Regions from separate parts of the Pseudochelatococcus lubricantis genome, predicted to be linked through region 2. Evidence: predicted binding sites of a transcription regulator. Region 2 holds the regulator's gene; each other region holds the start of a gene.

Region 1 (7,954 bases), on a different contig from region 2:
GATCTGCGCCTGGATGGTGGCGTCGAGTGCCGTTGTCGGCTCGTCCGCGATCAGCAGCCTTGGCTCGCAGGCGATCGCCATGGCGATCATCACGCGCTGGCGCTGACCGCCGGAAAGCTGATGCGGATAGGCGTCGAGCCGCTGCTGTGCATCGGGAATACGCACCTGCTCCAGCAGCGCCAGCGCGCGCTCGCGCGCGTCCTCCCGCGACAGCGGCTTGTGGGCGCGCAGCGCCTCCACGATCTGCTCGCCGACTCGGTGCACCGGGTTGAGCGAGGTCATCGGCTCCTGAAAGATCATCGCCACCTTGCTGCCGCGCAGCGCCCGCAATTCCTTGCGCGGCAGGCCGATGACGTCCCGGCCGTCGACCCTGATCTCGCCGCCCAGTTTCGCCGTGTCGGGCAGCAGCTGCATGATCGCCAGCGCCGTCGAGGACTTGCCGCAGCCGGATTCGCCGACAAGCGCCACGGCCTCGCCGGGGCGGACGGAAAAGCTCAGCCCTGAGACGGCGGTCGTTTCCCCGCCGGGACCGGGAAAACGCAGCCGCAGGTTACGAACGTCCAGAACGGGTTGTTCCGTTTGCGCCATCTAATTTCTCTATAAATTCTGTAAAGTTTATTGCATTTGCGCAAATGCCTTGTCAAGCGCTGCCGGCGGCATTTCTCGGGCCGGTCCGGATGGCCGCCTGCGGGAGCATACCGCACGATAAAATAACTTGTAATATGGAATTTATGGAATTATGGCGTTGGCAACATCGACCCGGATGAAGACGGCGCGCGGGCCAGCGCGCCACCCGTTTCAAAGGATGACCACGATGCGTCTCGCACTGCATTCCTCACGCCGCCGCTTTCTCGGCGTTTCCCTTGCTGCGCTCGGCTTTGCGGTGACGGGCGCGCCCTTCTCCACCGGCGCAGGCGCCGCCCTTGCCGGACCGGCGCATGGCGGCACGGCCACTCTGCTGTTGGCCGCGGAACCGCCAGTGCTCACCTCCATCGCCCACACGGCGTACAACACGGTTTTCGTATCGGGCAAGACAACCGAGGGGCTGCTCGCCTACGACTTCGACCTCAACCCCCGGCCGCAACTGGCGACGGAATGGTCCGTGAGCGAGGATGGCCTGCGCTACACGTTCAAGCTGCGCGAGGGCGTGAAATGGCATGACGGCAAGCCCTTCACCTCCGCCGACGTCGCCTATTCGATCAATACCTTGAAGGAGGTGCATCCGCGCGGCCGCAACACCTTCCTCAACCTCGTCGAGGTGCAGACGCCCGATCCGCTGACGGCGATCCTCGTGCTCTCGAAGCCGGCGCCCTACCTCATCTCGGCGCTCAACGCCACGGAATCGCCGATCGTGCCGAAACACCTCTACGAAGGCACGAAAGCGGCGGAGAACCCGGTCAACCTCGCCCCCGTCGGCACGGGACCCTACAAGTTCAAGGAATGGGTGCGCGCGAGCCACATCATCTACGAGCGCAACCCCGACTACTGGGACAAGCCCAAGCCGTACCTCGACAGGATCGTCGTGCGCTTCATCCCCGACGCGGCCGGGCGGGCGATCGCCATCGAGACCGGCGAGATCGACCTTGCGCCCAACACGCCCATCTCGCTGAGCGACCTGTCGCGGCTCGAAGGCCTGCCGCACATCGGCATCGAGAAAAACGGCAACCAGTACAACAACGGCATCAGCCGCATCGAGTTCAACCTCGAACGCCCGTTCTTCAAGGACGTGCGCGTGCGCCGGGCCATCGCCCACGCCCTCGACAGGGAAGTGTTCAAGAACACCGTCGCCTACGGCTACGGCAACGTCATCCCCGGCCCCATCAGCCCGAACCTGACCCGGTGGTTCGATCCGGATCTGAAGACCTACCCGCTCGATCCGGACACCGCCAACAAGCTCCTCGACGAAGCGGGCTTCGCGCGCGGCGGGGACGGCGTGCGCCAGCGCCTCACCATTGATTACGTGCCGAGCGGCGAAATCTACAAGCGCGGCGCGGACTACATCAAGCAGGCGCTGGCGCCGCTCGGCCTCGACGTGACCGTGCGCAGCCAGGACTTCGCCACCTATACCAAGCGTATCTATACCGACCGCGACTTCGATTTTGCCTTCGAGGGCATGAGCAACCTGTTCGACCCCACCGTCGGCGTGCAGCGCCTCTACTGGAGCAAGAACTTCAAGCCGGGCGTGCCGTTCTCCAACGGTGCCGCTTACAGCAACCCCGAGGTCGACAGGCTTCTGGAAGAGTCCGCCGTCGAGACGAATCCGGAAAAGCGCGTGGCCCAGTGGCGGCGCATCCAGGAAATTCTGGTCGAGGATCTGCCCGCCATCGACGTCATCAGCAGCCCTGAAGTCACGCTCTACAACAAGCGGATCGTCAATCACACGATCACCGCAGACGGCGTCGGCGGCTCGCTGGCAGATGCGTATATCGTGAAGTGACGCGGACGCGGCGGGCGCGGATGCCCGCTGCTTTCCTGAAAAACCTCTCCCCCAACGACGGGCGATCGCAATGACGGAACATCTCGATATCGTGGACATCCACACCCACCTGTGGCCGGCCGACCGGGGCGCTGGCGGCGCGCGGCGGGTGAATTTCGGCCTCGGCGACGACATCCTGCGCCAGATCGTCGATCCCGCCGCGCTGCTTGACGCCTTCGCGGCCGCGGGTGTGTCGCTTGCCGTCGTCAGCACGACCGTCGAAAGCCTGTTCGGGGTGGAGGGTCCCACCGACGAAAGCACGATCGCCGGGGTCAACGACTGGCTCGCCGGCCTCGTCGCCGCCCATCCCGGACGGCTTGCGGCCCTCGGCGTGGTCGACCCGTTCTCCGGCGAGGCGGCTGCGCGGGAAGCCGAGCGGGCGCTCGGCACGCTCGGCCTCGCGGGGCTGGTCATCGACTCCTCCCGGCACGGACGCTTCCTCGCCGATCCCGCCGTCCGTCCCACGCTTGAGGTGGCGAACCGCTACCGGGCGCCGGTTTTCGTCCATCCCATCAACGCGCCGCAGGCCGATCTCCTGATCGCCGGCGCGGGCAAGGCGGGCAATTCGCTCGGCCGCGGCCTCATGAACGGCGTTGCTTTCCTGTCCCTGCTGGAATCGGACATCCTCGACGCCTTCCCCGACATCAACTTCGTTTTCGCGACGCTGGGGCTCGGCGCCATCGTGCAGGCATCGCGCGGCGGTCGCTACGGACGGGAGGCACGCGACGCCGGCGAGCGCCCCAACATCTATTTCGACACCATGGGCGATGACCCGGCAATCGTGCGCATCCTCACCTCCTTCTTCGGCGTCGAGCGCGTCCTCGCCGGCACCGATTGGCCGATTCTGCCCGCACTCGCGCAGGCGAGCCTGCGGGACAACCTGATCCGCGCCGGGCTCGACGCGCATGAACGGCAGCTCGTCGCCGGTCTCAACGCGCGCCGCATTCTCGGAAGCCGCGTCCCGGGGCAGACGGGAGCAGCCTGACGATGACCGCTCTGCCCGATACGGATTTAGCCGCCACGCTGGCCCGCGCCCGCGACCTTGGCCGGGAGTTCGCGGCGCGGGCCGCCCGCTATGATGAAACGGGGGAGTTTCCCGTCGCCAATTTCGAGGCGCTGCATGAGGCAGGCCTTCTCGGCCTCACCACCGCACGCGAGCACGGCGGCCTCGGGGGCGGGCTGCGCGACGCGCTGGCCGCCGTTTCCGCCGTCGCCCACGGCGATCCGTCGACCGCCCTCGTCTACGCGATGCATCTGAACAACCAATACAGCGCCAGCCATTCCGGCAAATGGCCCGCGCATCTCGTGGAGCGCGTGACGCGGGCCAACCGCGAAGGCGTGGCACTGCTCAACGCGGCGCAGGTGGAGCCCGCCGTCGGCTCGCCCTCGCACGGGACGCTGCCCCAAACCGTTGCGCGGCGAGACGGCGGGACGTGGCTCATCAGCGGGCGCAAGATCTACACAACAGGCATTCCGCTGCTGAAATGGGCGCTCGTGCTCGCCGTCACGGACGAGACCGAGCCCCGGCTCGGCTCGTTTCTGGTGCCGACGGACGCACCCGGCCTGCGGGTCGAGCGCACGTGGAACGCCGTCGGCATGCGCGCCACCCGCAGCGACGACATCGTCCTGGAGAACGTCGCGATCCCTTACGAGGACACGATCGACCTCGCACCGGCCTCGGCGGGCATCCGGCGCGACGAACGCGAGAGCGCCTGGTATTTCGGCCTTGTGCCCGCCGTCTATGACGGCGCGGCGCACGCCGCCCGCGACTGGCTGGTGAACTTCGCGGCCAGCCGCACGCCCGGCAGCCTCGGCGCGCCGCTCTCCTCCCTGCCCCGCTTTCATGACGGCGTCGGCCAGATCGAGGTGCTGCTCGGCATCAACCGCCGCCTGCTGCGCGGCCTCGCCGAGGACTACGATCTCGGCCGGCCGTTCGGTGCCGACGCCGTCATCGTCAAGCACGCGGTGATCGAGAACGCGCAGGCCGCGACGCTGATCGCCCTCGATCTCGGCGGCAATCCCGGCATCAACCGGGACAACCCGCTGGAGCGCCACCACCGCGACGCGCTGGGCGGCAAGGCCCACGCACCGCAGAACAACCTCATCCGCACCAATCTCGGCCGCGCCGCCTTCGCGCGCCACGCCGCCGGCACTGCCGCGGAATAGGGGAAAACGGATCGCCCGGCCCGGCAGAGGGCGTGTCATACCCGGAGCGTCATACCCGGAACGACATGCCCCGAATGTCATGCCCCAAATGTCATGCCCATGTCATCGTCAACCCATGACATACGGCACTGCTATTGCTGTGCCCCGCGCGCGGGCTAGGGAGAAAAAACGAGATGAAGAGGTCGATCCTGCTGGCTATCGGCGCCAGCCTGCTGTCCGGCACCGCCCTGATGGCGGCCGAGCCCCTGAACTTTAACCGGATTTCGGTTTTCCCGGTCATTCGCAACCTGCCGGAAGGCGCCGATCCGGCCAAGCCGACGGTGTCCGAGATCATCGCGGCCAACGCTGACGGCACGCTGCTCGTCTACACCGATTCGCCCGGCAACCGCGTCGGCCTCGTCGACATCACCGATCCCGCCGCGCCCAAGGCCGGCGGCGCGGTCGCCGTCGAAGGCGAGCCCACCTCGGTCGTCGTCGTGGGCAACAAGGCGCTCGTCGGCGTCAACACCTCGAAGAGCTACACCGAGCCGTCGGGCTTCCTCGGCGTGGTCGATCTGACGAAGAAGACCCTCGAAAAGAAGTGCGAGCTGGGCGGTCAGCCGGACTCGGTCGCGCTGAGCCGCGACAAGAAGACCGTCGCCATCGCCATCGAGAATGAGCGCAACGAGGAACACAACGAGGGCGCGCTGCCGCAGCTTCCCGCCGGCTTCGTCTCGCTCGCCGCCGTGGGTGCCGATGGCGACGTGGACTGCGCCGCCGTTCGCCGCGTCGAAGTGACGGGCCTCGCCTCCTACGCTCCGGAAGATCCCGAGCCCGAGTTCGTCGACTTCAACGGCAAGGACGAGGTCGTCGTCACGCTGCAGGAGAACAACCACCTCGTCATCGTCGACGCGAAGGAAGGCAAGGTCGTCTCGCACTTCCCCGCCGGCGCCGTGACGCTTGAGAACGTCGACACGAAGAAGGACGGCGTCATCAGCCCCACCGACACGATCGAGAACGCCCTGCGCGAACCGGACGCCGTGCGCTGGCTGGACGACGACCGCTTCGTCATCGCCAACGAGGGCGACTACAAGGGCGGCGCGCGCGGCTTCACGATCTTCAACAAGAACGGCACCGTCGAGTTCGAGAGCAAGGCCTCGTTCGAGCATGAAGTGCTGCGCGCCGGCCACTATCCCGACAAGCGCAACAAGAAGGGCGTCGAGCCCGAAGGCATCGCGTTCGGCAAGTACGGCGACGACAACCTCTTCTTCGTCGGTTCCGAGCGCGGCTCCGTCGTCGGCGTCTACAAGGACGAGGGCGCGGGCAAGGAGCCCACGTTCCTGCAGCTCCTGCCGGCTGGCGGCATCGGACCCGAGGGCCTGCTGGTCATTCCGCAGCGCGATCTCTTCGTGACCGCCAACGAGACCGACCTGCGCAAGGACGGCGGACAGGGCACCACCGTCGCGATCTTCAAGCGCGCGCAGGCGCCGGCCGTTTATCCGACCATCGTTTCCGGCAATGACGGCAAGGGCCTGCCGATCGGCTGGGGCGCGCTCTCCGGCGCAGCCGCCGATCCGTCCGTCCCCGGCCGCCTCTATGTCGTCAGCGACAGCTTCTATTCGCAGGGCGCCATCTATGTCGTCGACGCGGCGCAGAAGCCTGCCCGCATCGTCGAGAAGCGCGTCGTGACGAAGGACGGCAAGCCCGTCGCCAATCTCGACCTGGAAGGCATCGCCGTCCGTCCCGCCGGCGGCTTCTGGCTGGCGTCGGAGGGCAATCCGGAGCGCGAGAAGAACCCGACCCAGTCGCAGATCGTCCGCGTCGACGACAAGGGCGAGGTGCAGGAAGTCGTCGAGCTGCCGGAAGAGCTGAAGAAGCAGGCCACGCGCTACGGCTTCGAGGGCATCGCGGTGGCCGGCGAGGGCGACAGCGAGACGTTGTGGATCGCCGTGCAGCGCGAGTGGAAGGACGACCCGAAGGGCCACGTCAAGATCCTCGCCTACAACCCGGCTGCGAAGACGTGGGGCGAACTCCACTATCCGCTGGACAAGTCCGAGAAGGGCTGGGTCGGCCTGTCGGAAATCACCTACGTCGGCAACGACAACTTCGTGGTCATCGAGCGCGACAACCAGGTGGGCGACGCCGCCGCTATCAAGAAGCTCTACCGCTTCTCGATCGCGGGCCTGAAGCCGGCGGCCATCGGCGCGAAGGAGATCGCCGTGGTGAAGAAGACGCTGGCGCGCGACGTGCTGCCCGACCTCAAGGCCGCGAACGGCACGGTGCTTGAGAAGGTCGAGAGCTTCGCCGTGGACAAGGACGGCGTGAGCTTCATCATCACCGACAACGACGGCGTGGACGGTTCCTCCGGCGAGACGCAGTTCATCAACCTCGGCAAGATCAAGCTCGACTGACGGCGACACGCCATCGAATCCGGTACGGCCGGCGGATCGCTCCGCCGGCCGTATCCATTGCGGCCTCTCCGGCGCCGCGCACCTGTCACACCGGCGTCATTGCGCGGTGGCAGACAAACGCGGACATTTTTCTCTCTGGAGAGGCGCCATGCGCAAATTCACTGCTTCACTGTTTGCCGTCGCCGCTCTTGCGGCGCTCGTTGCCGCGCCCGCCCGGGCCCAGGACCTCGCCACGCTTGAAGCCGGCGCCCGCAAGGAAGGCGCGGTCTACAGCGTCGGCATGCCGGACGGCTGGGCGAACTGGAAGGACACCTGGGCGCAGCTCACGGAGAAGTACGGCCTCAAGCACGCCGACACCGACATGAGCAGCGGCGAGGAAATCGCCAAGTTCGCCAACGAGGGCGCCAACGCCACGGCGGACATCGGCGACGTCGGCCTCGAATTCGGCCCCATCGCGGTGAAGCGCGGCGTGACGCAGCCCTACAAGCCCACGACGTGGGAGCAGATCCCCGGCTGGGCGAAGGATGCCGAAGGCAACTGGGTCATCGCCTACACCGGCACCATCGCGTTCATCGTCTCGAACGAGGTGAAGAACCCGCCGAAGTCGTGGGCCGATCTGCTTAAGGGCGACTACAAGTTCTCCATCGCGCAGGTGGGTTCCGCCGCGCAGGACAACGCCGCCGTGCTCGCCGCCGCCGTGGCGCAGGGCGGTGATGAGAACAACCTGCAGCCGGGCATCGACCTCTTCGCCAAGCTCGCCGAACAGAAGCGCCTCGTCGCCAACGCCGCCAACCCGGCGAGCCTGGAGAAGGGCGAGATTCAGGTCGCCGCCCTGTGGGACTTCAACGCGCTGAACTACCGCGACGTTGTCGGCCGCGACAAGTTCACGGTCCTGATCCCCTCCGACGGTTCGATCACCAGC
Region 2 (7,954 bases):
CCCTGGAACTTCAGCGCCGAGCCGAGCAGCACGGTCAACGCCGCCGCTTCGCCCAGCACGCGCGACACCACCGGCGGATAGCCATGCCGCGACAGGATGAGATCGATGGACGGGCCAAGCCGGACCGTCCGCCCACGCACGTCGAGCCCCTCCGCGGCGAAGGGCAGCACGCTGTCATCGGCCCCCTCGCGCGCACCGGCGGGCACGCCGCCCTGCGCGCCCGTCTGCTTGCTCGCCGCGCTCATCGCCGCCCGTCTCCGGAAGGCACCGCCTCCCCGTCCGCGAGGTCGACACCCAGACACCAGGCCAGCACGCCCTTCTGCGCATGCAGACGGTTCTCCGCCTCGTCGAACACCACCGACTGCGGCCCATCCATCACGGCATCCGTCACTTCCTCGCCGCGATGGGCGGGCAGGCAGTGCATGAAGACAGCGTCCTTGTTGGCGGCGGCCATCAGCTTCTCGTTGACCTGATAGGGCCGCAGCAGGTTATGGCGATAGCGCTCATCGTCGTCGCCCATCGATACCCAGCAATCCGTGATGACGGCATCCGCCCCCTTCACCGCCTCGAACGGATCGTCCGTGATGACCACCTTGCCCCCCTGGGCCCGCGCCCATTTGACGAGGTCCGCGCGCGGTGCGAGATCGGGCGGCGTCGCCACCGCGATCCGGAAATCGAGCTTCACAGCCGCGTGAATCCAGGACGTCAGCACATTGTTGGCGTCGCCCGTCCAGGCGACCGTGCGACCGCCGATCGGCCCGCGATGCTCCTCGAAGGTCATCAGGTCGGCCATGATCTGGCAGGGGTGCGACAGCTTGGTAAGGCCGTTGATCACCGGCACGGTCGCGTATTCCGCGAGTTCCAGCATGGCCGCGTGGTCGAGAATGCGGATCATGATCGCGTCGACGAAGCGCGACAGCACGCGCGCCGTATCCGGAATGGACTCGCCGCGCCCGAGCTGCATTTCCGCGCCCGTCAACATGATGGGCTCGCCGCCGAGTTCGCGGATGCCGACATCGAAGGAGACGCGCGTGCGGGTGGAGGGCTTGTCGAAGATCATCGCCAGCACCTTGCCGTCGAGCGGTCGGCTCGCCTGCCGGCTACCCCGGACGCGCCGCGCCTTGATCGCCGCGCCGAGGTCGAGCACTGCCCGCACCTCGTCACCCGAGAAATCGCTCAGATCGAGAAAGTGCCTCACCTTCCGGTTTTTCGTCGCTCCGTTACCCTTGGTCATCCTGCATGTCTTTCGTCTGCGTTTTCTGCGTCTGCGTGCGTCACGAACGTCTCCGCCACGGCGCCGAGGCCGGCCACTGCCTCGGCAATTTCGGCCTCGCTGATGATCAGCGGCGGCAGCAGGCGCACCACGTTGTCGCCGGCCGCGATCACCACCAGCCGGTGCGCCAGTGCCTTCCTGACGAAGTCCGTGTTCAGCACCTTCAGCTTGAGGCCGAGCATCAGCCCCTCGCCCCGTACGTCGGCGATCACATCCGGATAGCGGTCCTTCAGCTCCGCGAGGCGCTGGCGGAACAACCCGGCCTTTTCCTGCACGCTTTCCAGAAAGCCCGGCGCGAGGATCACGTCGAGTACCGCGTTACCCACCGCCGTGGCGAGGGGGTTGCCGCCGAAGGTCGTGCCGTGGGTGCCAAGCGTCATGCCCTTGGAAGCCTCGCGCGTCGCCAGGCTCGCCCCCAGCGGGAAACCGCCGCCGATGCCCTTGGCGATGGCCATGATGTCGGGCGCGATCCCGGACCATTCATGGGCGAACAGCTTGCCCGTGCGCCCGACGCCGCATTGCACCTCGTCGAAGATCAGCAGCAGGCCGTTGTCGTCGGCGATCTGGCGCAGGCGGCGCAAATCGGCCGGCGGAACCGGGCGGATGCCGCCCTCGCCCTGCACGGGCTCGATCAGGATGCCGCCGGTCTGCGGGCCGATCGCCGCCGCGAGCGCCTGCCAGTCGCCGAAGGGCACCTGGTCGAAGCCGTCGACCTTCGGCCCGAAACCTTCAAGATACTTCTGCTGGCCGCCGGCGGCGATAGTCGCCAGCGTGCGGCCGTGGAACGCGCCTTCGAAGGTGATGATGCGGTAGCGCTCCGGATGGCCGTCGGCCGAGTGATACTTGCGCGCCGTCTTGATGGCGCATTCGAGCGCCTCCGCCCCCGAGTTGGTGAAGAACACGGTATCGGCGAAGCTCGCGTCGACGAGCCGCCCGGCAAGGCGCTCCGCCTGCGGGTTCTGGAACAGGTTCGAGATGTGCCACAGCTTGCCGCCCTGCTCGGCGAGCGCCGCCAGCAGCGCGGGATGGCTGTAGCCAAGCGCGTTGACGCCGATGCCCGAGCCGAGGTCGAGATATCGCTGCCCGTCGCGCGCCACAAGCCAGACACCTTCACCTTTCTCGAAGATTACATCAGCCCGCGCATAGGTCGGCAGAAGTGGCGACGTCACAGCAGATACTCCAGGGGCAGGCAGGCGATCACGGCCTGCGCACGAAAGACAGCGGCAGCGCCGGCCGCGACCTGCGCCCGGCCATGTGCAGCATCCGCCGTCACACGAAATCCCGGGACCGGGTTCCATGCAAACAGGGCATGGCTCCGCCACGGGAAACGGAAAAAGCCGCCCCACGGGGCGGCAACCTGTTTAACTTATTGTCAGTGCGAAAGACATTCAAGCACAAACTGAAGCCGATTGGCGCTCGTGTTGCCGGCTGCCGGAGCCGGCCCGGAGGCAGCAGGACATGAAGCCGCAGCCGCCGGCGTGAAGAATTTTGTCACACGGCCTTGAAATTGCCGGCATTCACAGCATTTTTCATGGCATCAAGAGTTCGTTTACAATCTCTCCTGTGGGAAAATGCATGCTTGTGCAAGCACGACTCTTGCCGGAGAGTCACGGCATATAGTAGTTTCCCGCTTGAGAGCCACGAAATATCGTCCGGCTGTTCCTTCCAGCGTTTCCCATGAGGCGAACGTTGCGCCCGGCAACAGGTCACTTGCCGGCGACTTGAAGGATTCCGCGCGAGACGCGGCATGATGGAGCATGAGTAATGAGCGATCCCGGCAATACCTGGACTGACGAACGTGTCGAGCAGTTGCGCAAACTCTGGAGCGATGGCCTGAGCGCCAGCCAGATCGCAACGGAGATCGGCGGCGTCAGTCGCAATGCGGTGATCGGCAAGGTTCATCGTCTGGGTCTGTCGGGCCGTGCGAAGGCCCCTGCCGCCCAGACGCCCCGTCCGCCGCGAAAGGCGCCGGCCCCGGCTGCGCCTGTCGTTTCCGCCCCCCGCCAGGCCCCTTCGGTCGCCGCGCCCGCGCCGGTCCCGCAGCCGTTGGCATCGACCTTCGGCAACGCCGCCCTCGCGACGGCGGCGCTCGCCGCGGAGCCCGATGACATGCCGGCGGCAACCCTCGCGACGGACATCGTGCCCGTAGTGCGGGAGAACGTTGTCGTGCCGATGTCCGAGCGTGTCACGATCATGGATCTGCGCGAATACATGTGCCGCTGGCCGGTCGGCGATCCGACCTCCCCGAATTTCCGCTTCTGCGGCGCGCGTGCGGTGACGGGCATGCCCTACTGCACGCACCACGCCAGCATCGCCTACCAGCCGGTGCTCGACCGTCGCCGCGACCGCAAACGGGCCTGAGCGGCGGCGCGGCATTCCGCATGGATGCATTCGATATGACAAGGCCGCCGGTCTTCCCGGCGGCCTTTTTGCTGGAGAACTGTCAATGACACGCGGCGCCTGCGGCATATGCACGCAGGGATAAGCGGATCACCCGATTTGTGCATGTCAGCTATTCGCTGCGCGCAAAGGTTTCGTCAAACGCATATCCTGCGCCACGCACGGTGCGGATCGGATCCGGACTGCGGGCGCGGTTGATGGCCTTGCGCAGACGCCCGACATGCACATCCACGGTCCGCTCGTCGATATAGACATCGTGCCCCCAGACGCCGTCGAGCAACTGCTCGCGGGTGAAGACACGGCCCGGGCTCTGCATCAGGAATTCTAGCAGTTTGAACTCGGTCGGCCCCAGATGCAGCTCGCGGCCGCTGCGGCGCACGCGCCGCGTCTCGCGGTCAAGTTCGATATCGCCGGCCAGCAGCAGCGTCGCCACGTGCCCGGGCTTGGTCCTGCGCAGCAGCGCGCGCACGCGCGCCAGCAGTTCCGGCACCGAGAAGGGCTTGACGACGTAATCATCCGCGCCGGTGGCGAGGCCCCGCACCCGCTCGCCCTCGTCGCCGCGCGCCGTGAGCATGATGATCGGCAGGCGCTCGGTGTCGCCGCGCGCGCGCACGCGCCGGCACAGCTCGATGCCGGAGAGGCCGGGCAACATCCAGTCGAGCAGGACGAGATCGGGAACCTGCTCCCTCAGCCTGATTTCCGCCTCGTCACCGCGTCCCACGCTGTCGACGGAATAGCCCTCGGCTTCGAGGTTGTAGCGAAGAAGCAGCGCGAGCGGCTCCTCGTCCTCCACGATGAGAATGCGTGGTCCTACCATGAGGTCCTCGTGGTATCGCCCGCAGCAAGTGCGAGACATCGAAACTTCACGCGCTCGGGCTACACTGCCTTGGTGGGCAAAGCCGTGCGAACGGGCGCCGACGCGCAATGCACCCTGTCCGGTAACGCCGTTTCCCGAAGAGCGCGACTCGTCGAGAAGTGGTCGGGTTCGTGCGGCGCTTGAACAAGACCCGCATGAGACCCGTCGAAGAGACCGGTAGCGCCGGCATGGCGCCTCCCGGACTTGGCCGCTGGCATGGGATGACGCCGCGCACGACAGCAAGAACTTTCGGACCGCAGTCCGAAAGCGTTCCCGACGTGCCGGAACGATCAGCGCATCGCTTGAGACGTCCAGATTTTCCTGTACGCCCGATCCATTCCTTCATGCCGGAGGAAGCCCTTCATCAGCGCTGCCCTCCAACAAATCCGGCCTAGAGCGCACGCTCTGATGAAATCAGGGCGTGCGCTCTAAATTCTACATTTTATCGCAACTTGCATTCGATTCTATGGATTGACTTGAATGCAAACCGCTCTAGTGACCCCGCCGCGCAGGCACCCCGGCATTGCACGTCCATCACACCGCAGGCGTGGTGGCGAAGCTCGTGGTGTCGCCCTTCGGACGCTCGCCCGCCAGCGTTTCGCCGGTCGTCAGGAAGTAGATCGTCTCGGCGATGTTGGTGGTGTGATCGCCGATACGCTCGATGTTCTTGGCGAGGAACAGCAGGTGCGTGCAGAACGTGATGTTGCGCGTGTCTTCCATCATGTAGGTAAGCAGTTCGCGGAAGACGGAGTTGTAGAGCGCGTCGATGCGGTCGTCGCGGTTCCACACTTCGAGCGCCTTCTTCTCATCGCGCTGGGCGTAGGCGTCGAGGACGTCCTTGAGCTGCTCCTGCACCAGATCGCTCATGTGCTGCACGCCGCCGACGATCTTGGCGGGCTGCAGTTCGGAGCTGATTGCCAGCACGCGCTTCGCCGTGTTCTTCGCCAGATCGCCGATACGCTCCACATCGCCCGCCACGCGGATGGCGGAGATGATGTCGCGCAGGTCAACCGCGACCGGCTGACGACGGGCGATCGTCGCGACCGCGAGTTCCTCGATCTCGCGCTGCAGGCTGTCGAGACGCGAGTCCGCATCGATGACCTGCTGAGCAAGAGCGACGTCACGACGCACGAGCGCGCGGGTGGAGTCGTCAAGCTGCTTCTCGGCAATGCCCCCCATCTCGGCGATCCTGCTGCGCAGGAGTTCGAGATCGGCGTCGAATGAAGTTACAATATGTTCGGCCATCACCAGTATCCCTGTTTGGAGGCAGCACGGGCAGCGCGACGCGCCGCCCGTATCTGTCTGCGCATCAGCCGAAGCGGCCCGTGATATAGTCCTGCGTGCGCTTGTCCTGCGGCGCGGTGAAGATCTTCGTCGTTTCCGCGAATTCCACCAGTTCGCCGAGATACATGAACGCCGTGAACTGCGACACGCGCGCTGCCTGCTGCATGTTATGCGTCACGATGGCGATCGTGTAGTCTTCCTTCAGCTCGTCGATCAGCTCCTCGACCTTCGAGGTCGAGATCGGGTCGAGCGCCGAACAGGGTTCGTCGAACAGGATGACCTCAGGCTTCACGGCGACGGTACGCGCGATGCACAGACGCTGCTGCTGGCCGCCCGAGAGGCTTTGGCCGGAGGCGCCCAGCTTGTCCTTGACCTCGTCCCAGATAGCGGCGCGGCGCAGCGAGGACTCGACCCGCTCATCCATCTCCGCCTTGTTCAGGCTCTCGTAGAGGCGCACGCCGAAAGCGATGTTGTCGTAGATCGACATCGGGAACGGCGTCGGCTTCTGGAACACCATGCCGACCTTGGCGCGCAGGGCGTTGAGGTCCTGGCCGGGGTTGAGCACGTTCTGACCGTCGACAAGCACCTCACCCTCGGCCCGCTGGCCGGGGTAGAGATCGTACATGCGGTTCAGCACGCGCAGCAGCGTGGACTTGCCGCAGCCCGACGGGCCGATGAACGCGGTGACGATCCGGTCGTACAGCGGCAGGTTGATGCCCTTCAGCGCCAGCGAGTTGCCGTAGTAGAACTTGAGATTGCGGACCGAAACCTTTTCGGTGAGCGGGCCGGCGGGGATTGCCGGGGGCACCGGTTGCGTGGCGCTCTGGGTGGTCATTTCTTCTTCCTCGTCGAAAGAGCGCGAGCCGAAATGCTCATCGCAAGAACCGTGAAGGTGATAAGCAGGGCGCCCGTCCACGCAAGCTGCTGCATGTTCTCGTCAGGCGTCTTGGTGAAGTTGTAGATCACGACCGGCAAGCTCGCGATCGGCTGGCCCATGTCCAGGCTCAGGAAGTTGTTGCTCAGCGCCGTGAACAGCAGCGGTGCCGTCTCGCCGCTCACGCGCGCCACCGCCAGCAGCACGCCGGTGACGATGCCCGTGATCGCCGCCTTGTAGGCAACCTGCTTGATCACGATCGAGCGCGGCAGGCCGAGGGCCGTGGCCGCCTCGCGCAGCTGGCCGGGCACCAGCAGCAGCATGTCTTCCGTCGTGCGCACGACGACCGGAATGACGATCACCGCCAGCGCCGCGGCGCCCGCCCAACCCGAGAAGCCGCCGAAGGGCGCGACCAGCACTTCGTAGATGAACAGGCCGATGACGATCGACGGCGCCGAGAGCAGGATATCGTTGATGAAGCGCACGACATTCGTGAGCTTATTATAGCGGCCGTATTCCGCCATGTAGGTTCCGGCGAGGACGCCAAGCGGCGCGCCGACGAGCACAGCGACCACCGTCATCATGATCGAGCCGATGATGGCGTTGAGCAGGCCGCCCCCGACGGAGCCCATGCTCGGCGTGATTTCCGTGAACACGGCCAGCGACAGGCCGGAGAAACCTTCCCAGACCAGCACGACCAGGATGAGCAGCAACCACATGATGCCGAACAGCGCAGCCGCCGTGCAGAGGCCCATGGTGATGCTGTTTTTGCGCTTGCGCGCGGCATACGATACCATGATCAGGCCCCCAGCTTGTTGAGACGCGCCAGCATGAGGCGAGCGACCGCCAGCACGATGAAGCTGATGATGAACAGGATGAGGCCGAGCGCCACCAGCGAGGAGCGGTAAAGGCCTTCGGACGCCTCGGCGTATTCGAGCGCGATGGTCGCCGAGATCGTGGTGCCGGGCTGCAGGATCGACGCGGAAATCTGCTTGGCGTTACCGATGACGAAGGTCACCGCCATCGTCTCGCCCAGCGCGCGCCCCAGCGCCAGCATGACGCCGCCGACGAGGCCGGCGCGGGTGTGGGGAATGACCACGTTGCGGACAACTTCCCAGGTGGTGCAGCCGATGCCGTAGGCCGCTTCCTTCATCACCGGGGGAACCGTCTCGAACACGTCGCGCGACACCGAGGCGATGAACGGCAGCACCATGATCGCCAGGATGAGGCCGGCCGTCAGCGTGCCGAGGCCGTAGGGAGGGCCGGC
Region 3 (7,954 bases), on a different contig from region 2:
GCGGGCGTCTTCATCGCGGAAGCAGGGCGCGACCTGGAAGTAGCGGTCGAAGCCCGCGACCATGAGGAGCTGCTTGAACTGCTGCGGCGCCTGCGGCAGCGCATAGAACTTGCCCGGATGCAGGCGACTCGGCACCAGAAAGTCACGCGCGCCCTCGGGCGAGGAGGCGGTGAGGATCGGCGTCTGGAACTCGAAGAAGCCCTGCTCGCGCATGCGGCGGCGCAGCGAATCGATCACCTGCCCGCGGCGGATGATGTTGCGGTGCAGCTTGTCGCGGCGCAGATCGAGAAAGCGGTACTTGAGGCGCGTCTCTTCCGGATAGACCTGATCGCCGAACACCTGCAGCGGCAGCTCCGCCGCCGGGCCGAGCACTTCGAGGCCCGTGATGTAGATCTCGACCTGGCCCGTGGAAAGATCGTCGTTTTCGGTGCCCTCGGGGCGGTGGCGCACCTTGCCGTCGATCCTCACCACCCATTCCGAGCGCACCTGCGACACGGCCTCGAAGGCCGGCGAATCGGAGTCGGCGACGCACTGCGTGAGGCCATAGTGGTCGCGCAGGTCGATGAACAGCACGCCGCCATGGTCGCGGATGCGGTGGCACCAGCCTGACAGACGCACTTCGGCGCCGATATCGGATTCGCGCAGAGCGCCGCATGTGTGGGAACGATAGCGATGCATGACGGAACAAGCCACAGTAGATGACGGGAAAAGAACACCGACGCGCCCGGTCGACGCGACAGACCGGCGGGAGAAGTCCACGACGGGCACCGCTTGTCAAGCATCGTGCCGAAAAAGACGCCGGATTGGCCGCTAAATCGCCGCGACCCCCGCGACAAGCGCCGGCCGCTCCGCTATAGCGGGACCATTATGGATCTGATTTCGACAACAGACATGCTGGCGGCGGCCTGCGCGCGCCTCGCACGGCATCCGTTCGTGACCGTGGATACCGAATTCCTGCGGGAGACGACCTTTTTCGCGCGGCTCTGCCTCATCCAGATGGCGGGCCCCGACGAGGCGGTGCTTGTCGATCCGCTCGCCCCCGATATCGACCTTGCCCCCTTCTTCGCGCTGATGACGAACGAGGCCGTGGTCAAGGTGTTCCATTCGGCGCGACAGGATGTGGAGATCATCTGGCAGCGCGGCCACGTCATTCCCACGCCGCTGTTCGACACGCAGGTCGCGGCCATGGTCTGCGGCTATGGCGATTCGGTGTCCTACGAACAGCTCACCAACGATCTCGCGCACCAGCGCATCGACAAGTCGTCCCGCTTCACGGACTGGTCGCAGCGGCCGCTCGACAACCAGCAGTTGCTCTATGCGGAATCGGACGTCACGCATCTGCGCACCATTTACGGCGCGCTGTCCGACGATCTCGCGCGCAGCGGGCGCCTCGGCTGGCTGGATGAGGAAATGGCAATCCTCACCTCGCCGGACACCTACGAGCTGAAGCCGGAGGATGCGTGGCAGAGGCTGCGCGGGCGCGTCCGGAAGTCGCGCGAGGTCGCCGTGCTGATCGAAGTCGCCGGGTGGCGGGAAAACGAGGCGCGCACGCGCGACGTACCGCGCTCACGGGTGATGAAGGACGACGGCCTTGCCGACATCGCCGTCCATGCCCCGCGCTCCGCGGAGGCGCTGGGCCGCCTGCGCTCGATCCCCAACGGTTTCGAGCGTTCACGCGCCGGCACAGAGATCCTCGCTGCGGTGGAGCGCGGCCTGGCGCGCGATCCAGCCACGTTGCCGCAGCTCGAACGGCCGCGGGGGCGCAATGGCGGCGGCGCGGTGCTGGAGCTGCTGAAAGTGCTGCTGAAGAGCGTCGCCGAGACGGCGCGCGTGGCACCCAAGATCCTCGCTACCGTCGACGATCTCGAAGCCATCGTCGCCGATGACGATGCCGACGTGCCCGCGCTGCAGGGCTGGCGGCACGGGTTGTTCGGCGAACAGGCGCTGAAGCTCAAGCACGGCAGGCTCGCCATCGCCGTGGAGGGCAACAGGGTGATCCTGATAGAGCGGTGATGCCGGACTTTTTCGAGGGCCGGGCGGTCGGCAGAGCGCCCGGCACCTTCCTTATGCCGCCCCGCCGCCGGGGTTCGGCACGGTGACCACGGCGGGATCGCGCCCGACGATGCGCGCGAGCTGACGCAGGCGGTTGACCAGCCGTTCGTTCGCCACCGGTTCGAGATCGCCCGGCAGCGACAGCGCCAGCCGCGCCCCGCTGCCGACGAGCGGCGTGCGCGGCAGCACGCCCGGCATCGCCGCCGAAACGAGATAGGCCACCCGCAGCATGCCGCCGAGAATGCGGGCGCGGTTCAGCATCCGCGGCGAAACGAGTTCGCGCATGCGGGAACTCGCGCCGTCCAGCGACAGGCCCTCATGGCGGAAGAACACCGACAGCGCGATGAAGGCGCGGCCGGGGTGGTCGACGCCCGTCAGGCCCGCATGCGCAATCAGGCTGAGGCTCTGCTCGCCGCGGTAATCGGGATGCGTGCGCCAGGCCAGATCGGACAGCAGGCACACGGCTTCGCGCTGGCGGCGCTCGTCTTCCGTCTCGTCGAGGTGCAGCGACGCGGACAGGCGCGCCGTCCAGGCAATGAGATCGGCCGCGTGGCCGGGCGAGCGGGACATCAGCCGGTTAAGCTCGCCCGCGCCGGCCAGCAGCGGATCGGTGCGACGCTCCTCCTCGTTGAGCAGCTCGTAAAGAAGCCCCTCGCGCACGCCCTGCGCCGACATCACGACGGCCTCGGGCCGGCCCCTGCGGATGATCTCGTCGAGCAGCAGCGCGCCATAGCCCAACAGGGGGCGGCGGGCTTCGGAAACGGACTCGATCGACTCCAGCATATCCGTGTCGGCGCGCTCGACGAGCTTGGTGAACTCGACCGCGTCGCGGGCCGGAATGGAATAGCCGTGCATCACGTGCAGCGGATAAGCCTTCTGCGCCATGTGCAGCGCGGCGAGCGCGCGCCAGGTGCCGCCCACGGCATAGAAATTGCGGCCGCGCAGGGCATCGAGCGGGGCTGCGTCCGCGAGCGCATCGCGGATCACCCGGACCGCCCGCTTCAGCGAGCCGCCGGTCACGTCCTGCAGCGCGAGGCCGCCGAGCTTGGTGGTGATGCCCTGCGCCACGGTGTTGCCGATGACATCGATAAGTTCGAGGCTGCCGCCGCCAAGGTCGCCGACGACACCGTCCGCGTGATGGAAACCGGAGAGGATGCCATAGGCGGACAGTTGCGCCTCGCGCCGGCCGGACAGCAGCTCGATCTTGTAACCGAGAATGCGCTCGGCCTCGGCGATGAAATCGGGACCGTTGGCGGCATCCCGCGCCGCGGCGGTGGCGAGCACATGCACGCGCTCGACCTTGATGGCGTCGCAGAGAATGCGAAAGCGGGCGAGCGCCTTGAGCGCCCTCTCGACCGCATCCTCCGGCAACCGTCCGGTGGAGACGACGGAGCGCCCCAGCCCGCAGAGCACCTTCTCATTGAAGAGCTGGGCGGGCGAGCGGCTCAACTCCTCATAGACCACGAGGCGGATGGAGTTCGATCCGATATCGATAATAGCAATGGGCGAGCCGTTGCCGGCCCGCCCCAGATATTGCGGCTGTTCTACGATGCGTGCCCCCTGATCGGCGGCGCCATGCGCCCGGAAACCCTGGTCGGGCGGCACACGATCAGCCGACGGGCCCCTTGGCGAGGCTCCGGGGGCGTGAATTTCTGAGAGACTTTCCACGGCCAGACAAACTCGGGTTGGTCATAAAGTAAGCATGGGCGTTGAACGGCTCCTCACCCTCGGCAGGCGTGATGCGCGTGCTCGTCCCATCCGGCAGGATTGTCCAGCTCTGCTCGTTATCGAGCAGATTGGCAAGCAGAATCTGGTCAAGAACCTGTTGATGAACTGTGGGGTTCGAGATCGGGCACATCGCTTCCACGCGCCGGTCCAGATTGCGCTGCATCAGGTCCGCAGAGGAAATATACAGATGTGCCTGCGGGTTAGGCAGTTCCTGGCCGTTGCCGAAGGCGTAGATCCGGCTATGTTCGAGGAAGCGGCCGACGATCGACTTGACCCGGATATTTTCCGACAGGCCGGGAATGCCGGGGCGCAGGCAGCAGATGCCGCGCACGACGAGATCGATCTGCACGCCGGCCCGACTCGCCTCGTAAAGCCCGTCGATGATGTCCGTGTCGACGAGCGAGTTGCACTTCATCCACACCGAGCCGGGGCGGCCGGCCTTCACGTGCTCGATCTCCTCCTGCAGGTGCTGGAGGAGGCGCGGCTTGATGGTGAGCGGCGACACGGCCATGCGCTCCAGCTCCGCCGGTTCCGCATAACCGGTGATGAAGTTGAAGATGCGGCTGACGTCGCGCGCGATCGCCGGATCGGCCGTGAAGAACGACAGGTCGGTGTAGATGCGCGCCGTGATCGGGTGGTAGTTGCCGGTGCCGACGTGGCAGTAGGTGACGAGCTGGCCGCCCTCGCGACGCACCACCGACGACAGCTTGGCGTGGGTCTTCAGCTCGATGAAGCCGAACACCACCTGCGCGCCGGCCCGCTCCAGATCGCGCGCCCAGCGGATGTTCGCTTCCTCGTCGAAGCGCGCCTTCAGCTCGACCAGCGCCGTCACCGACTTGCCGGCCTCGGCCGCCTCCGCCAGCGCCTTGACGATGGGCGAGTCGGAAGAGGTGCGGTAGAGCGTCTGCTTGATGGCGACGACGTCGGGGTCGCGCGCCGCCTGCTGCAGGAACTGCACCACCACGTCGAAGGATTCATAGGGGTGGTGGACGATCAGATCCTTCTCGCGGATCGCGGCAAAGCAGTCGCCCGCGTGCTCGCGGATGCGCTCCGGATAGCGCGGATTGTAGGGCGTGAACTTGAGGTCGGGCCGGTCGAGGCCGACGAGCTGCGACAGCTCGTTGAGCGCCAGCATGCCTGTGGAGACGAAGATTTCGTCCGGCAGGACATTCAGCTCCTTGGCGACGAAGTCGCGCAGGTTCTCGGGCATCGCGCCCTCAAGCTCCAGCCGGATGACGACGCCGCGCCGGCGCTGCTTCAGCGCGCTCTCGAACACGCGCACCAGATCCTCCGCCTCTTCCTCGATCTCAAGGTCCGAGTCGCGGACGATGCGGAAGCTGCCCTGGCCCTGCACCGAATAGCCCGGGAACAGGCGGTTGATGAACAGCACCAGCACCTGCTCCAGCACGATGAAGCGCGAGGCGCCCGTCTCGGCGAAGTCAGGCAGCTTGATGAAGCGCTGCACCTTGTTGGGAATGCGGATCAGGGCGTTGAGCGACTTGTTGTCGCTCTGGCGGTGCAGGGCGAGCGCCAGCGAGAAGCCGAGGTTGGGAATGAACGGGAAGGGATGCGCCGGGTCGATGGCGAGCGGCGTCACCACCGGGAAGACGTAGTGCAGGAAGTAGTCGTCGAGCCAGTTCAGCTCGGCGCGGGTCAGCTCGTCCGGGTTGATGAGCACGATGCCGTTCTCGACCAGCTCCTCGCGCAGCTCAAGCCAACGCTTCTGCTGGTCGCTGGCGAGCTTCGTCACCCCGGCGCCGATGCGGGCGAGCTGTTCGGCAGGCGTCAGGCCGTCCTGCGAGACGACGGACACGCCCGAGCGGAGCTGGCCGCGCACGCCCGCCACGCGGACCATGAAGAACTCGTCGAGGTTGCTGGCGGAAATCGACAGGAAGCGAAGCTGTTCCAGCAGCGGGTGGTTGCGGTTGGAGGCCTCCTCCAGCACCCGCCGGTTGAACTGCAGCCACGACAGCTCCCGGTTGACCAGCCGCTCGGGGGAATGAAGCAGGGCGTCGCCCGCAGGGAAATCCTCCGCCGGGGCGCTCACCTCCGCGGGAACACCGGCATCCTCGTCTACCACGTTCAGAACCGTTTCGACATCCGTCATGGTGAACCTCCACATTCGACCCGGGCCGCGTGCGATCATCGCCCGCCGTTATCCTATTCAAGCCGCGTTGTCGCAATCTTCTGCGACAATTCCACGACGAAAAACCATGAAACCCCAATATCATGAAACCCCGATATGAAGCGCGACGGACTCTATGCGTCGTCCGCGCCCGATCGCACGGCCAGCCGGTCCAGTACGGCGAGCGCGAAAGGGCGGGTGATGCGCCGGCGGTCGCTCAGCGCCTCGCGGTCCAGCACCTCGACGAGTTCCCGCGCCGCCGCGAGCGAGCGCTCCATCCGCCGCCCCAGCGCCTCGACGACGCCGGCATCGACGACGAGTTGCCGGTCGATGAAGAGCTTCACCAGGACGGCCCGCAACAGGGTGTCGTCCGGCGGATCGATGGCGACGGCGGGCGACAGCCGCAGGCGCGACAGGAGATCGGGCGTGGCGAGTCCCCACATTCCGGGCTGCGCGCGCGCCGTGATCAGCATCGACGCGCCGTTGCGGCGCACCGCATTGAGCAGGTGGAACAGCGCATGTTCGTCGCGCGGCGGCCGGTCCGCATCCTCGATGACGAGCGCCTCGCACAGGGCCAGCTCCTCCACGCCCTGCGCGGTGACCCCGGCAGCCGACACGATGCGCGCGCCCGCGCGCCGCGCCCAGATCGCCGCGAGATGCGTCTTGCCCGATCCCGCCGGGCCGACGAGCCGCAGCAGCCTGTCCGGCCACGCCGGCCAGCTCTCGATCATGGTGAACGCCTGCGCGTTGGCGGGGCTGACGAGAAAATCCGCTGCCTCCAGACGCGGCTCCACGGGCAGGTCGAGCGGCAGTTGCCTCGGCGCTTGCGGCCGCTCTTCAGACATCGACGTGAATCCGGGCCCTCGGCTCACGGTCCGCCCCGGTATAGAGCGGGCTCGCCAGATAAAGCTGCAGTGCGAAGCGCGTCAGCACGCCGATGGCGGCCGCGATGGGTACCGCGAGCAGCAGGCCGACGAAACCGAACAGCGAGCCGAAGGCCACCAGCGCGAACATCAGCCAGACCGGATGCAGCCCCACCGCATCCCCCACGAGCTTGGGCGACAGGATGTTGCCTTCCACGAACTGCCCGAACAGGAAGATGCCGACGGTGACGGCGATCATCGTCCAGTCCGGCCAGAACTGCACCAGCGCCACGCCCACCGACAGCACGAAACCGGTGAACGAGCCCACGTACGGAATGAAGGTGAGCGCGCCGCTGACGAGGCCGATCAGCAGGCCGAAGTTCAGGCCGACCGACGTCAGCGCGATGGCGTAGAACGAGCCGAGGATGAAGCACACCAGCGCCTGTCCCCGGATGAAGCCGGCGATGGCGCCGTTCATGTCCTGCGCCAGCGTCCTGATGGTGTCGGCGTGGCGGCGCGGCAGCCAGCTATCGATCGTTTCGACCATCCGCCCCCAGTCCACCAGCAGGTAGAAGGCGACGACGGGCGTCACCACCAGCAGGGCGAGCACACTGATCACCGCCTGCCCGCCCGACCAGAGGGAGGTCGCGAACGTGCCGAGCCACCGCGCCGCCTGCCCCACGATATCCGTGAGCGAACGCTCCACGGTGGCCAACGCCTCCGGCCCGCCGAGATGTTCGATCAGCGGGCCGCCGTATTCCGTCGCCCACTGTTGCAGGTTCCTGGCGTTCGCCGGCAGGTTTTCGAGCAGCACCCCGAGCTGGTTGACCACCACCGGCAGCAGCAGCACCAGCGTGAGAATGAAGGCCAGCACGAACAACAGCAGAATCAGCAGCGATGCCGTGAGGCGCCCCATGCCGATCCGCTCAAGCCGCGTCGCCACCGGGTCGAGAATGTAGGCGAGCGCCAGCCCCGCGACGAACGGCAGCAGGATGCCCCGCAGCAGGTAAACCCCGACAAGCAACGCCGCCAGCGCCACGATCCAGAAGCGCATCTGACGCTCGACAGGAGAGAAATCACTCATCCGCCAGTCCATTTTCTGCCAGCCCCCGGTTTGGGCGCAACCGCCTTTCCGCGCAGGATACCGCGCATGCGCTCCATCTAACACCGATTATTCATTCGGCCA

Evidence for each region. Region 2 encodes PhoB, which activates phosphate uptake and scavenging genes when phosphate is short. Its sites were predicted from a motif close to TGTCATNNANCTGTCAT; they were not measured.
Region 1: the regulator PhoB is predicted to act here: its motif matches at 4,732-4,748, upstream of ACFFJ7_RS01065 (esterase-like activity of phytase family protein).
Region 3: the regulator PhoB is predicted to act here: its motif matches at 5,970-5,986, upstream of ACFFJ7_RS04785 (RNA degradosome polyphosphate kinase).

What each region holds. Positions count from the first base shown of each region.
Region 1 covers NZ_JBHLXC010000001.1:258,393-266,346, reverse strand. The annotation lists gene ACFFJ7_RS01085 (ABC transporter ATP-binding protein) at 1-588, opposite strand, end outside; gene ACFFJ7_RS01080 (ABC transporter substrate-binding protein) at 815-2,437, shown strand; gene ACFFJ7_RS01075 (amidohydrolase family protein) at 2,508-3,461, shown strand; gene ACFFJ7_RS01070 (acyl-CoA dehydrogenase family protein) at 3,464-4,642, shown strand; gene ACFFJ7_RS01065 (esterase-like activity of phytase family protein) at 4,816-7,032, shown strand; gene ACFFJ7_RS01060 (ABC transporter substrate-binding protein) at 7,181-7,954, shown strand, end outside.
Region 2 covers NZ_JBHLXC010000005.1:6,770-14,723, reverse strand. The annotation lists gene ACFFJ7_RS10790 (Hsp33 family molecular chaperone) at 1-245, opposite strand, end outside; gene argF (ornithine carbamoyltransferase) at 242-1,234, opposite strand; gene ACFFJ7_RS10780 (aspartate aminotransferase family protein) at 1,231-2,442, opposite strand; gene ACFFJ7_RS10775 (GcrA family cell cycle regulator) at 3,038-3,634, shown strand; gene phoB (phosphate regulon transcriptional regulator PhoB) at 3,786-4,490, opposite strand; gene phoU (phosphate signaling complex protein PhoU) at 5,064-5,774, opposite strand; gene pstB (phosphate ABC transporter ATP-binding protein PstB) at 5,839-6,648, opposite strand; gene pstA (phosphate ABC transporter permease PstA) at 6,645-7,484, opposite strand; gene pstC (phosphate ABC transporter permease subunit PstC) at 7,487-7,954, opposite strand, start outside.
Region 3 covers NZ_JBHLXC010000002.1:410,539-418,492, forward strand. The annotation lists gene aspS (aspartate--tRNA ligase) at 1-678, opposite strand, end outside; gene rnd (ribonuclease D) at 868-2,013, shown strand; gene ppx (exopolyphosphatase) at 2,065-3,603, opposite strand; gene ACFFJ7_RS04785 (RNA degradosome polyphosphate kinase) at 3,662-5,887, opposite strand; gene ACFFJ7_RS04790 (P-loop NTPase family protein) at 6,040-6,750, opposite strand; gene ACFFJ7_RS04795 (AI-2E family transporter) at 6,743-7,852, opposite strand; gene ACFFJ7_RS04800 (CDP-alcohol phosphatidyltransferase family protein) at 7,944-7,954, opposite strand, start outside.